4 regions of the Hoeflea sp. TYP-13 genome follow, and region 2 is predicted to be linked to each of the others. Evidence: predicted binding sites of a transcription regulator. Region 2 holds the regulator's gene; each other region holds the start of a gene.
What was found. The regulator LexA, encoded in region 2, represses DNA repair genes until DNA is damaged. The targets are predictions, from matches to a motif close to TGTTCNNNNTGTGTTCNG.
Positions count from the first base shown of each region.

Region 1: the regulator LexA is predicted to act here: its motif matches at 1,647-1,664, upstream of ABVT35_RS22065 (YifB family Mg chelatase-like AAA ATPase).
Region 3: the regulator LexA is predicted to act here: its motif matches at 997-1,014, upstream of recA (recombinase RecA).
Region 4: the regulator LexA is predicted to act here: its motif matches at 1,846-1,863, upstream of ABVT35_RS25435 (ImuA family protein).

Region 1 covers NZ_JBFRBB010000004.1:378,273-381,390, reverse strand. The annotation lists gene ABVT35_RS22065 (YifB family Mg chelatase-like AAA ATPase) at 37-1,569, opposite strand; gene ABVT35_RS22060 (ribonuclease D) at 1,793-2,413, shown strand; gene ABVT35_RS22055 (adenylate/guanylate cyclase domain-containing protein) at 2,529-3,118, shown strand, end outside.
Region 2 covers NZ_JBFRBB010000002.1:263,319-266,436, forward strand. The annotation lists gene ABVT35_RS11575 (branched-chain amino acid ABC transporter permease) at 1-573, shown strand, start outside; gene lexA (transcriptional repressor LexA) at 958-1,677, shown strand; gene ABVT35_RS11585 (ComEC/Rec2 family competence protein) at 1,697-3,118, opposite strand, start outside.
Region 3 covers NZ_JBFRBB010000002.1:615,420-618,537, reverse strand. The annotation lists gene ABVT35_RS13255 (carbohydrate kinase family protein) at 1-760, opposite strand, end outside; gene recA (recombinase RecA) at 1,140-2,234, shown strand; gene alaS (alanine--tRNA ligase) at 2,465-3,118, shown strand, end outside.
Region 4 covers NZ_JBFRBB010000005.1:512,636-515,753, reverse strand. The annotation lists gene ABVT35_RS25445 (DUF1013 domain-containing protein) at 1-30, shown strand, start outside; gene ABVT35_RS25440 (AbgT family transporter) at 110-1,654, opposite strand; gene ABVT35_RS25435 (ImuA family protein) at 1,876-2,712, shown strand; gene ABVT35_RS25430 (DNA polymerase Y family protein) at 2,612-3,118, shown strand, end outside.

The DNA.
Region 1 (3,118 bases), on a different contig from region 2:
TGGTTAAAGGCCCTTTGGCCATATTTCCAACCCCTCTTATGCAGCAGCGGCGAGACCATCGGCGGCGAGCCGGTAGGAAATCGCCTCGGCAATGTGCATTCGGCCGACATTCGAAGCGCCCTCAAGGTCGGCAAGCGTGCGGGCAACCTTCAGTACCCGATGATAGGCGCGTGCAGAAAATTTCATCTGTTCGGCAGCATTCTGCAGCAGTTCCGTTCCCGGCGTGTCGGGTGCGGCAATCTCCTCGATCAGCGATGTCGGACACAGCGCATTGGACGTGATCCCCGGCTGGCCGAGTTCCCTAAACCGCTCCTTCTGGCGCTCGCGCGCCATGGCAACCCTTTGCGCGACATCGGCGCTGCTCTCGCTGTTGCCGGGCTTGATGAGATCCACCGCTGTGACTGCGGGCACCGAAATCCTCAAATCGATGCGGTCGAGCAGCGGGCCCGAGATGCGCGCCTGATAATCCGCCTGGCAGCGCTGTCCGCGCGCGCAGACATGTCCGGGCTCACCGGCCATGCCGCAGCGGCACGGATTCATCGCGGCAATCAACTGTATGCGCGCCGGATAGCTGACATGATGGTTGGCGCGGGCAATGATGCACTCGCCGCTTTCGAGCGGCTGGCGCAGGGAATCAAGCACCTGCGGCGTAAATTCCGGAAATTCGTCGAGAAACAGCACGCCATTGTGGGCGAGCGACACTTCACCGGGTTTTGCACGAAATCCTCCACCCACCATCGCGGCCATCGAGGCGGAGTGATGGGGTGCCCGATAGGGGCGCCGGTCAGACAGCTCGCCACCCGTCAAGAGTCCCGCAATGGAGTGGATCATCGACACTTCAAGAAGCTCGGCCGGCGACAGCGGCGGCAATATGGACGGAAGCCGTGCCGCCAGCATCGACTTGCCAGAGCCGGGAGGGCCGGACATGAGCATATTGTGGGCGCCGGCGGCTGCGACCTCCAGCGCCCGTTTGGCCGTCTCCTGACCCTTGATGTCGGCAAGGTCAGGCAGATTGCCGGTGGCGTTTCGCATCGCCGGTTCGGGCCGCGACAGAACCTGCGTTCCCTTGAAATGATTGGCCATGGCAATGAGGCTGCGCGGGGCCAGAATATCCAGATCAGCGCTCGCCCAGGCCGCCTCCGGGCCGCAGGCGGCGGGGCATATCAATCCCTTTTCCCGGCTGTTGGCGCCAATTGCAGCCGGCAGCGCACCGGCAACCGGCGTGATCGTGCCGTCCAGCGACAATTCACCGAGAACAACATAGCCGGACAGCGCGTCTGCAGGAATTGCGCCAAGCGCCGCCATCAGGCCAAGCGCGATCGGCAAATCGAAATGGCTGCCTTCCTTTGGCAGGTCGGCGGGGGCAAGATTGACGGTGACCTTCTTTGCCGGCAATGAAAGACCCGAGGCGTGAAGGGCCGCCTGAACGCGCTCACGGCTTTCGGCAACCGCCTTGTCAGGCAGGCCGACGATGTTCATGCCGACCTTGCCCGGCGCTATCATGACCTGGACATCGACCGGCACTGCGCTGATGCCCTGAAATGAAACCGTGCTGACACGCGATACCATCTACACAATCCACCCGCGGTTGGTTGCAGCCTATGATCGTTCTACCCCAATGAATACACCATTGGCGCTCAATCAACAAGAACAAAAAAGGAACGTCGGCCGTCAGGGCGAATTCCGGTCGTGCGGGAACCGGCTGGACGGAAGGCCCGTTAGGCGATATGTCCATTGCGCGCCCGATTCCGGGCGCTTTGCGGATTCACGAGAAAAGCAACAGGTGCGAGCCATGACAATCCGGTTTCACAAGGGCGATATCAGCGAGAACGACGCGGCCCGTTACAGCGGTGATATTGCCATTGATACCGAAACGCTCGGCCTGAAGCCGCACCGCGATCGTCTGTGCGTTGTGCAGCTTTCGCCGGGCGACGGCAGCGCCGATATCATTCAGATTGCCAAGGGCCAGAAAAAAGCGCCGAACCTCACCGCCCTGTTGCGGGACCGCAAGAAGACCAAGATTTTCCATTTCGGCCGCTTCGACATTGCCGTCCTCTTCCATACATTCGGTATTACCTGCGAGCCGGTATTTTGCACCAAGGTTGCTTCACGTCTGACGCGGACCTATACGGACCGGCACGGGCTGAAAGATAATCTGCGCGAATTCCTCGATATCGATATTTCCAAGCAGCAGCAGTCATCTGACTGGGCGGCGGATCAGCTGAGCGACGCGCAACTTGAATATGCAGCATCGGATGTCCTTTACCTGCACGCACTGCGCGACAGGCTGCAGGAGCGCCTCGACCGCGACGGAAGGGCAAAACACGCAGACGCCTGCTTCAAATTCCTGCCGACACGATCAAAGCTCGACCTGATCGGCTGGGATGACACGGATATTTTCGCGCACAGCTGACAGCGCCTGTCGAAGAAGCCCGCCGCAGAGCACGCAATTTTGACTGGCCCCGCGAGCGACCCTCGCCGTATATTGACCGCTCGAACAGGCGCTAAGCGCGTAAGCCGAGGGGACAATGACCAAAACCGCCAAGGCAAAAGAGCCAGATCAAAAACCGCTATTTTCAACCGTTTCGGAATTGACGGACTGGATGATCGACGGCGCCCGGCCGAGCGCCGATGCCAGGGAAATCATAACCGGTATCTGCGAGGGGCTCGTCGGTCTCGGTGTGCGCATCGACCGTTTCATGCTGTTCATCTACACGCTGCACCCCAATCTCCTGGGCAGCCGGTTCCGCTGGATAAAGGGGGAAGGCGTCGATGTCGCGCATGCGCAAATGGGCACGTTTTCTCAGGAGGTTTACACCTCCAATCCGTTGCCGCGCGTCGTCGAAGAACAGGTGACAATCCGCAGGCACCTCGAAAGGACCGACTGCCCCGACGACTACATCATTGTCGGAGAACTGCGTGAACAGGGCTTTACCGATTATGTCGCACAGCCGTTGATCTTCACCACCGGCGAAACCCATGCATGTACCTGGTCCTCAGCCCAGCAGGGCGGCTTCAGCGACAGGGACATGGAGGTGCTTGGCCAGGTTAACCGGCCGCTCGCGCGGTTGACGGAAACCTATATGCTGCGTTTGAACGCCGCCATATTGCTTTCCAC
Region 2 (3,118 bases):
TTCTTCTTCGTCTCCGCCGACTTCACCGGCGGCGAGAATGGGTTGCAGGGCGTGCCGCGCGGCTACGCGCTGGGCCTGTTCGACCTGACGGACAATCTGGCCATGTACTATTTCGTGCTGATTGTCTTCCTCACAGGCTTCGCGGTGATCGCCCGTACCGTGCATTCGCCCTTTGGTCAGGTGCTGCGCGCCATTCGCGACAACGAGGACCGCGCGGTCTCGCTCGGCTACGACGTGGAGCGGGCCAAACTGCTCGCCTTCACACTCTCGGCTACGATTGCGGGCCTCGCCGGTGCCACGAAAACGGTCGTCTTCCAGCTTGCCTCACTGACGGATGTCAACTGGCACATGTCCGGCGAGGTCGTGCTTATGACCCTCCTCGGCGGCGTTGGCACGCTTATCGGCCCGGCCTTTGGGGCAGGCGTAATCATATCATTGCAAAATCTCCTTGCGTCGGGCCCGCTCAGCGCCTGGGTGCCCGTGGTCATGGGTGCGATCTTCGTGCTTTGCGTACTGGCCTTCCGGCGCGGCATCGTCGGAGAATTCGCCGCAATGATGCGCCGATCCTTCTAAAGTCCGGAGGGAAACAAAGAAAGAGCATCGGATATCCCGTATTCACAGGTGTATGGGATTATGTCCTGAAAAAGTCTTTGGCTATGAAAAGACAATAAAATCAAAGCGTAAATAACTATTCGGGATGAGTTGAATGTCACCCCCACAATCCAGCGCGATTGGGAATTCCGGAAACAATAATAAATTCAAGCGCTTATAAAATTCACAATCTAAAATAACTCCCTGCGCTTCTCCAATCCCGGTCCGCAATAGCTTCCTGCCTCCCCGGGAATTCCCCTTCACCATTCATTCACCTTTGTCCGGCACATTCACAACACTTGCAGAACACAACTGGAACATATAGTGTATGTTCTGTATTTGTTTCTCCGATTCGGGAGCACTGCGATGCTGACGCGCAAACAACATGAACTTCTGCTTTTCATCCATGAACGCATGAAGGAAAGCGGTATTCCGCCGTCCTTCGACGAAATGAAGGAAGCGCTTGATCTCGCATCCAAATCCGGAATCCACCGGTTGATCACGGCACTGGAGGAACGCGGTTTCATCCGAAGGCTTCCCAACCGGGCAAGAGCGCTGGAAGTGCTGCGTCTTCCCGAAACGATGATCCCGGCATCGCAGCCGCGAAAAGGTTTTTCCCCGAGCGTTATTGAAGGCAGCCTCGGCAAACCGGCAACCGAATCGAAAGCCGCCCCCTCACCTGTCGATGACGGCGTCGAAGCCGCTGTCAGCGTTCCCGTCATGGGCCGCATTGCCGCGGGCGTTCCGATCTCGGCGATACAGAACATCACCCACAATATCAGCGTGCCGCCGGACATGCTTTCAAGTGGCGAACATTATGCGCTTGAGGTCAAGGGCGACTCGATGATCGAAGCCGGCATATTCGACGGCGACACGGTGGTGATCAAGAACGCCGCGACTGCCAATCCCGGTGAAATCGTCGTCGCTCTCGTTGATGATGAAGAGGCAACGCTCAAGCGTTTCCGCCGCAAGGGCGCATCGATAGCACTTGAAGCGGCAAACCCCGCCTACGAAACAAGGATTTTCGGCCCCGACCAGGTGAAGATCCAGGGTAAACTCGTTGGCCTGATCCGGCGCTATCATTGATTGCCAGTCGCGGAAACCGCTATTGGTCGCGCATCCACTTTGGCGGATTGTGATGGAATGATCGGCTGCGCCAGTCATAGAACCGCTGCTCAGTCCAGGGCCGGTTCGTGTGGCCGATGGCGGATCGAACGAGGAGTTCACCGGCTTTATTCGGCATCCCGATTTCGAGTGACCCGCTTTGCCGCAGCATTCTGCCTGTCACCAGCATTGCTCCTGAATAACAGCGTTCCATGGCGATTTTCTTGGCGGTGATTACGATGTCGGCGCTATCGCAGGCCGCTCCGATCGCTGCAAGGTCCTCGACAACGGCAACCCTTGTTCCGGCGGCGGTCACAGCTCCACAATAGGTGTCTTTTACGCAGACGAATGACGGCTTTTGGCCTCGCATGCTTTCAAATAGAGAAGGCAGATCGGTAGCGCTGACACCCGAATATGTCGGTGCGATATGCCCGTCCCTGACGATTGAACGCTGCCATTGTTCGAATATGAAGGTTGATGGCCGCCTCCGGTTCGTTGCAAGGCCATTTTCCGTGACCAGGGCGACGAGCCTGCCATCCTCGGAAACCAGCAAGTCCGGTTTCCGGTCGGGCTCGACCACCACAAAGGCAGCAATGGCAATTGCGCAGACGGCAAGACCAATCAGCCTTAGGCGCGTCTTTGCGAGCACGAAAACGAGAAAACCCGAAACAAGAGCGGAAAGAGCCAGCCAGTTCATCCGGCCGACAACAATGACGCCGCCGAGGCCCTCGACATAACGCGCTATCGCGATCACCGCATCAAGCCCCCAGCCCATCGCAACCAATGGCCAGTGCTCCAAACCGAGTGGCATGACGAGCAGCGAAATAAGCCCGGCAGGCATAACGACAAACGTCACGATGGGCATTGCCAAGAGGTTGGCTATGAGACCGAATGATGCAACCCGGTGAAAATGGTAGATGGCGAATGGCGCAGTCGCCAGGCCCGCGACCAGCGACGTCAGTGCAAGACCGGCGAAGAATACCAGCACGACCCGGAACAGCCCAGGCGCCGAATTACTTTCAAACAACCGACGTTCCGACCATCTGCGATCCCATAGCCCGTAGGTGGCGATGAGCGCCGCGGTTGCCGCAAAGGACATCTGGAACCCGGGTCCGACCACTGCTGACGGGGAAATCAAAATGATGATGATCGCAGCAATTGCAACATTGCGCATTGTCAGAGCCCGCCGATCCAGAAGCACGGCAACAAGAACGATTGCAAGCATGATCCAGGCGCGCTGTGTCGACACACTGCCACCCGAAATGAACAGGTAAAAGGTCGCGACAAGCAAGGCACCTGCTGCGGCAATCTTTTTGGCAGGAACCGCCTGGACGAGTGACGGAAAAAAACTGAAGCAGGCACGCATGAAAAAGAAGAATGTCCCGGCAACCAGCGCCATATGAAGTCCGGAAATCGCCAGGAC
Region 3 (3,118 bases), 350 kb from region 2:
ATGCATCGCCGGCGCCGGTGACGTCGACAATGCTGTCGATTGCAGGCGGCGCAATCTGGAAGACCCCTTTACGGTCGAAGCCGAGCACCGGTTCCGCGCCACGCGTAATCGCCGCACAAGTGATGCCGAGTGCGCGCAGTTTCTGCGGCCATAATTGCGGCTGAACCGGTCCGCCGCACAGCGCGTCGGCTTCGGCAGCATTGAGAAAGAGGACGGAAAGGCCTGTAAAAGCCTGCGACAGGCGAGGGACCTTTGCCGGCGATATGGCAATCGCTGCAAGCGGTTTTTCATGCGCAGCCGTCATCGACGAAAGCGCGCCGATCGTGTCGGGCGGCAGGTTGGCGTCGCACAGCACGAAATCGCTCGCGGCAACCGCCTCGCGAATGGATTTTCGCGACAGCTGGCGGTAGACGAACCGGTCGTAGAGATCCATATCCGCAACGGCAATGACGAGATCGCCATTGTTTTCAAGAACGGCCGAATAGCTGGGCGTTTTCCGGTCGAGGAAGACCTGTGCCATGTCCTCAATGCCGGCGGCCTCGACGGCCTGGCCGACCGCTTCACCGGCGGCATCGCCACCGCGCACCGACACCATGGCGACACTGTCGCCAAGCCCTGCCAGATTGCGCGCCGCATTAAAACCGCCCCCGCCGGGCTCTTCGTGCCAGTTGCCGGGATTGCTCGCGCCCGGCACGGTCTCGCCGCTGATCGTTGCGCGTCTGTCGATATGTGCGCCGCCGAAAACAAGAACGCGTGCCATCAGCAATTGCCTTTCCCAAGGGCCGGATGCGGCCCTGAAATGAAGCAGTTGCCTTACGGCAAGCCGGAATGCAATTCAAATCTCAAATATCAGGCCTGACCGTGCGGCGAATTTATGGGGATCGGCATCACGAATGCCCTCTGCGGGATATGGGGATGATTCTGTGACGTACGCCGAATCGCGTTCTTGTGCATTGGAACGGTCGGTTTCCTGATTGTCATCAGGATTGAAAATATTAAAACAAAAATAGAACACGCGGTATTTTATTGTATAAATACACTGCCTTAAGGTGTGGTTGCAATACGAGAACAAATGCAGTACATTTTTTCCCGGCGGCTTTCATTGCCAGTGATGCGTATATAACCTAAAGGTGGACGGAATGGCTCAGAACTCTTTGCGGCTTGTAGAGGAAAAATCGGTGGACAAAAGCAAGGCACTCGACGCGGCGCTCTCGCAGATCGAACGGGCTTTCGGCAAGGGCTCGATCATGAAGCTCGGTTCCAACGAGAACGTTGTCGAGATCGAGACCGTGTCGACGGGGTCGCTGGGGCTGGACATTGCGCTCGGAGTTGGTGGACTGCCGAAGGGGCGCATAATCGAAATTTACGGGCCTGAGAGCTCGGGCAAGACGACCATGGCGCTGCACACGGTTGCCGAGGCGCAGAAGAATGGCGGCATTTGCGGATTTATCGATGCCGAACACGCACTTGATCCGGTCTATGCGCGCAAGCTTGGCGTCGATCTTGAAAGCCTGCTGATTTCACAGCCGGACACCGGTGAGCAGGCGCTTGAGATAACCGATACGCTGGTGCGTTCCGGCGCCATTGACGTGCTGGTGATCGATTCCGTTGCTGCGCTGACGCCGCGCGCCGAAATCGAGGGCGAGATGGGCGATTCTCTGCCCGGCATGCAGGCAAGGCTGATGAGCCAGGCGCTGCGCAAACTGACCGCGTCGATCTCGCGCTCCAACTGCATGGTGATCTTCATCAACCAGATTCGCATGAAGATCGGTGTGATGTTCGGTTCGCCCGAAACGACGACCGGCGGCAACGCGCTGAAGTTCTACGCTTCGGTTCGCCTTGACATCCGCCGCATCGGTTCGGTCAAGGATCGCGATGAGGTTGTCGGCAACCAGACGCGCATCAAGGTCGTCAAGAACAAGATGGCCCCGCCCTTCAAGCAGGTGGAATTCGACATCATGTATGGCGAGGGCGTCTCCAAGACCGGCGAGCTCATTGATCTCGGGGTAAAGGCCGGCATTGTCGAGAAATCCGGTGCCTGGTTCTCCTATAACAGCCAGCGGCTGGGGCAGGGCCGTGAGAATGCCAAGACTTTCCTGAGGGAAAACCCGCATCTGGCGGAGGAGATCGAACTGGCGCTGCGGCAAAATGCCGGGCTGATCGCCGAGCAGCTGCTTGAAGAAGGCCGTCCCGACGATGGCGAGGCCGATGAGGCGGATGCCGCCGAAGGTTAGCGCTCCTCAATTCAGCGATTGAATATGGACTGGCCGGTGGCGATGAAAATGCCGCCGGCCATTTTGTTTGCCGGGATCAGTTTTCGCCGCTTCTGCCTCAAGTGTTGCGGTGCAAGGACTGTCTGGACAGCCCCTTGCCGGACGGATAAAAGCCCAAAGACCGTTGGTAATTCATTACTGACTTACTTTGCATATCGGTCGGCAGGAACAGAAAGATCAAAGGGCGTTCTATGAGTAGTAGCGTAAACGAGATCCGCACGGCATTTCTCGACTATTTCGGCAATAACGGACATGAGGTGGTTCCCTCAAGCCCGCTGGTGCCGCGCAACGACCCGACGCTGATGTTCGTCAATGCCGGCATGGTGCAGTTCAAGAACGTCTTTACCGGTCTTGAAAGCCGACCCTACAGCCGCGCCGCCACGTCACAGAAATGCGTGCGCGCCGGCGGCAAGCACAATGACCTGGACAATGTCGGCTATACGGCCCGCCACCACACCTTTTTTGAAATGCTCGGCAATTTCTCGTTTGGCGACTATTTCAAGGACCGAGCCATCGAGCTTGCCTGGAACCTAATCACCGGCGAATTCGGTATCGACAAGAACCGCCTTCTCGTGACTGTCTACCACACGGATGACGAGGCTTTTGATCTGTGGAAGAAGATCGCCGGCCTGCCGGACGAGCGCATCATCCGCATCCCGACGCATGACAATTTCTGGGCGATGGGCGACACCGGACCCTGCGGGCCGTGTTCCGAAATCTTCTACGATCATGGCGACCACATCTGGGGCGGACCTCCCGGTTCGGCGGAGGAAGACGGCGACCGCTTTATCGAGATATGGAATCTCGTCTTTATGCAGTATGAGCAGATTGCCGCCGATGAACGG
Region 4 (3,118 bases), on a different contig from region 2:
ACGGACACACCCGAAGAGCCGACCGAGTAGGCGCTGACCGCTCAGGCACTGCCTGTCGAGGAATTTACCGGACCGCGTTGCCGAGACAGGTAGCGCGGTCCTTTTGATTTTATCGGGTCAGGCTGAAATCGACCACAGCGCCCGGTCCCAGCGGGATATTGAAGGCCGTCCACGCGACGATGATGACGACGCCGGTGATCATCAGCCAGACCGAATAGGGGATCATCACCGCCATCAGGCTGCCCATGCCGAAATTCTTGTCCCAGCGCTGACAGAAGATCAGGATCAGCGGGAAATAGACCATCAGCGGTGTGATGATGTTGGTGGCCGAATCGCCGATGCGGTAGGCGGCCGTCGCCGTTTCCGGGCTGATGCCGAGCAGCATCAGCATCGGCACCAGGATCGGCGCGAGCAGCGCCCATTTGGCCGAAGCCGAGCCGACAAAAAGGTTGATGAAGCCGGAAAGAACCAACAGACCTGCGAGCAGCAGCGGGCCTGGAAGATTGGTCCAGCGCAGGAATTCGGCACCATCGATGGCGAGGATCAGCCCGAGATTCGACCAGATGAACATGGCGACGAAGTGGGCAGCGGCGAATGCCAGAACAAGATAATAGCCCATTTCGGCCATTGACTCGGACATCAGCTTCACCAGATCCCGATGATTTTTGATCGTTCCGGTGACGTGACCGTAGACCCAGCCGCTCAGCAAAAACAGAAAGAAAAAGCCGGCGACCAGCGACTGGTAGAAGGGCGTGAGCCGCGCTTCTGGTTTTGCATCCGGATCCATCAGCGGCGTGCCGGGGCCGATGGTCAGGAACACCCAAAGGGCAATGACGGCGAACACGGTGAGGCCCGCCCATTTCAAACCGCGACGCTCGGCATCGGTGAGCGGGCCGGAAACGGCTTCGTCGGCTTCGGCAACAGCGCCGCCGGTCCACGGCCCGAGGCGCGGCTCGACCTGTCGGTCGGTGATATACCAGATGACCGGCAGGTAGATGAAGAACAGCGCCATGATCAAATACCAGTTGCCGGCGATGTTGGCGTTCCAGGTCGGATCGAGGATTTCCGCACCGGCCTCGGTGATGCCGAACAACAGCGCATCGAGCTGGCCGGGGAACAGGTTTGCCGAAAACCCGCCCGATACGCCGGCAAAGGCTGCGGCGATACCGGCGACCGGGTGTCGTCCGGCGGCAGCGAAGATGACGCCGGCGAGTGGGATGAGGACAACATAGGCCGCATCGGCGGCAAGATTGCCGATCATACCGACGGCGACGACGATCGGCGTCAAAAGCAGTTTCGGCGCATCGCGGACACCGGCGCGCATGGCCGCGCCGAGAAATCCGGTGCGTTCGGCAACCCCGGCGCCCAGCATGACGACCAGTACATAACCCAGCGGATGGAAATGGGTGAACGTCGTCGGCATCTTGGTCATCAGCTGACGCAGATTTTCCGCCGAGAACAGGCTTTTTGCGTCCACCGGCTGTTCGGTGACAGGATGAATGGCGGACAGACCAAAATAGGCAGCGACAGCGCTGACCAGCATCAGGATCACAATCAGCCAGATAAAGATGAAGACGGGGTCGGGCAGCCGGTTTCCGGTGCGTTCGATTGCAGCAATGAAACCCGTGCTGACTTGGGAGGCGGTATCCGTCATTGTTTATGTTCCTGTTAAGGTTCATGCCTCCCGAGGCCGCCTATGCTGGCGAAATTTGGCCGGATCGGGGCAATGGCCGGCTGCTTTGGTAGTACAACTTTAGTTGGCAGGCTTTCGCAAATACAAGTAAAACCGCTGAAAATCTCCTGTTCGACTTGCTTGACTCTTTATGTTTTTTTTGGAATCAATATTAGAACAAAACAAGAACATGCGGAAAAACAATGCAGGGCAACCGGCAAAGGATAGAGGCATTGCAGGGCGCCGTCGCAAGGATCGACAGGCGGCATGCTTCTTTTGCGCGCCATGCGCGGATGCGCGGGGACAGCGGAACTGCCGCATTCGGCATTAATGCCATCGATGCGGTTTTTGAAGACGGTTTTCCGGTCTTTGCCCTGCATGAAGTGCGCTGTTCCCTGACCCGCGATATCGGCGCGGCCACCGGCTTTCTTGCCGGGCTGATTGCCGGGTGCATGAAACAGCGGCAGGGCCGCATCGTGTGGATCTGCGATCCGGCATGCCGGCTGGATGGCGGGCAGCTCTTTCCCGCCGGGCTTTCCATGTTCGGGCTCGACCCGGCGCGGCTTGTCCTGGTGCGTCCCGCCGATCTTAAATCCGCGCTGTGGGCCAGCGACGAGGCGGCGAAATGTGCCGATCTTGCCGGCGTTGTCTTTCAGGTGAAGGGCAACCAGCCGAGCTTCGACATGACGGCGACCCGCCGTCTGATGCTGAAGGCACAGCAGAACGGGCTGTTTGTCGGCATCCTTCGGCAGGGGGGCGACGAGGAGGCCAATGCGGCGGCAACCAGATGGCATGTGAGCGCACAGCCATCGGCTGCCGATCCGCACCTTGAAAGGGGCATCGGGCTTTTGCGGCTGAGCCTTGTCCTTGAACGCAACCGCAATGGTCAAACGGGGCATTGGACCGTTGCATGGAATCAGCACGAACACGGTTTTGAACATGTCCCAACGGATTATGTCGATCGCCCTGCCGCACCTTTCGACCGACCGGATGGCGCGCCGCAAATGGGGCAGGTCATGGCGTTTGAACGGGCGTCCTGACGCACCGCCCCTTGCCGCGATCGCAAAGGTGAAAAATGCCATGCGTCTTGTCGCCGTGGATGGTTGCGGCCACCAGGCGGGCCTGCGCGTGGAACAGACGCTGAGTGATGCGCGGGCGCTGTTTCCCGATCTCGACGTTTTCGACTATGACCCGCAAGCCGATGCGGCGCTGCTTGAGGCCGTTGCCGCCTGGTGCGACCGCTATACGCCGCTGGTGGCGCTTGAACGGCTGCCCGAGACGGTTTCGGGAAGCTGTGCCGGCCTTTATCTGGATATTTCCGGCTGCGCCCATCTTTTCGGCGGCGAAGAAGCAATGCTTGCCGATGTCACTTCCCGCCTGCGCGTCGGCGGCCTCATGGCGCGGGCCGCCATTGCCGATACGCCTGGCGCCGCCTGGGCCTTTGCC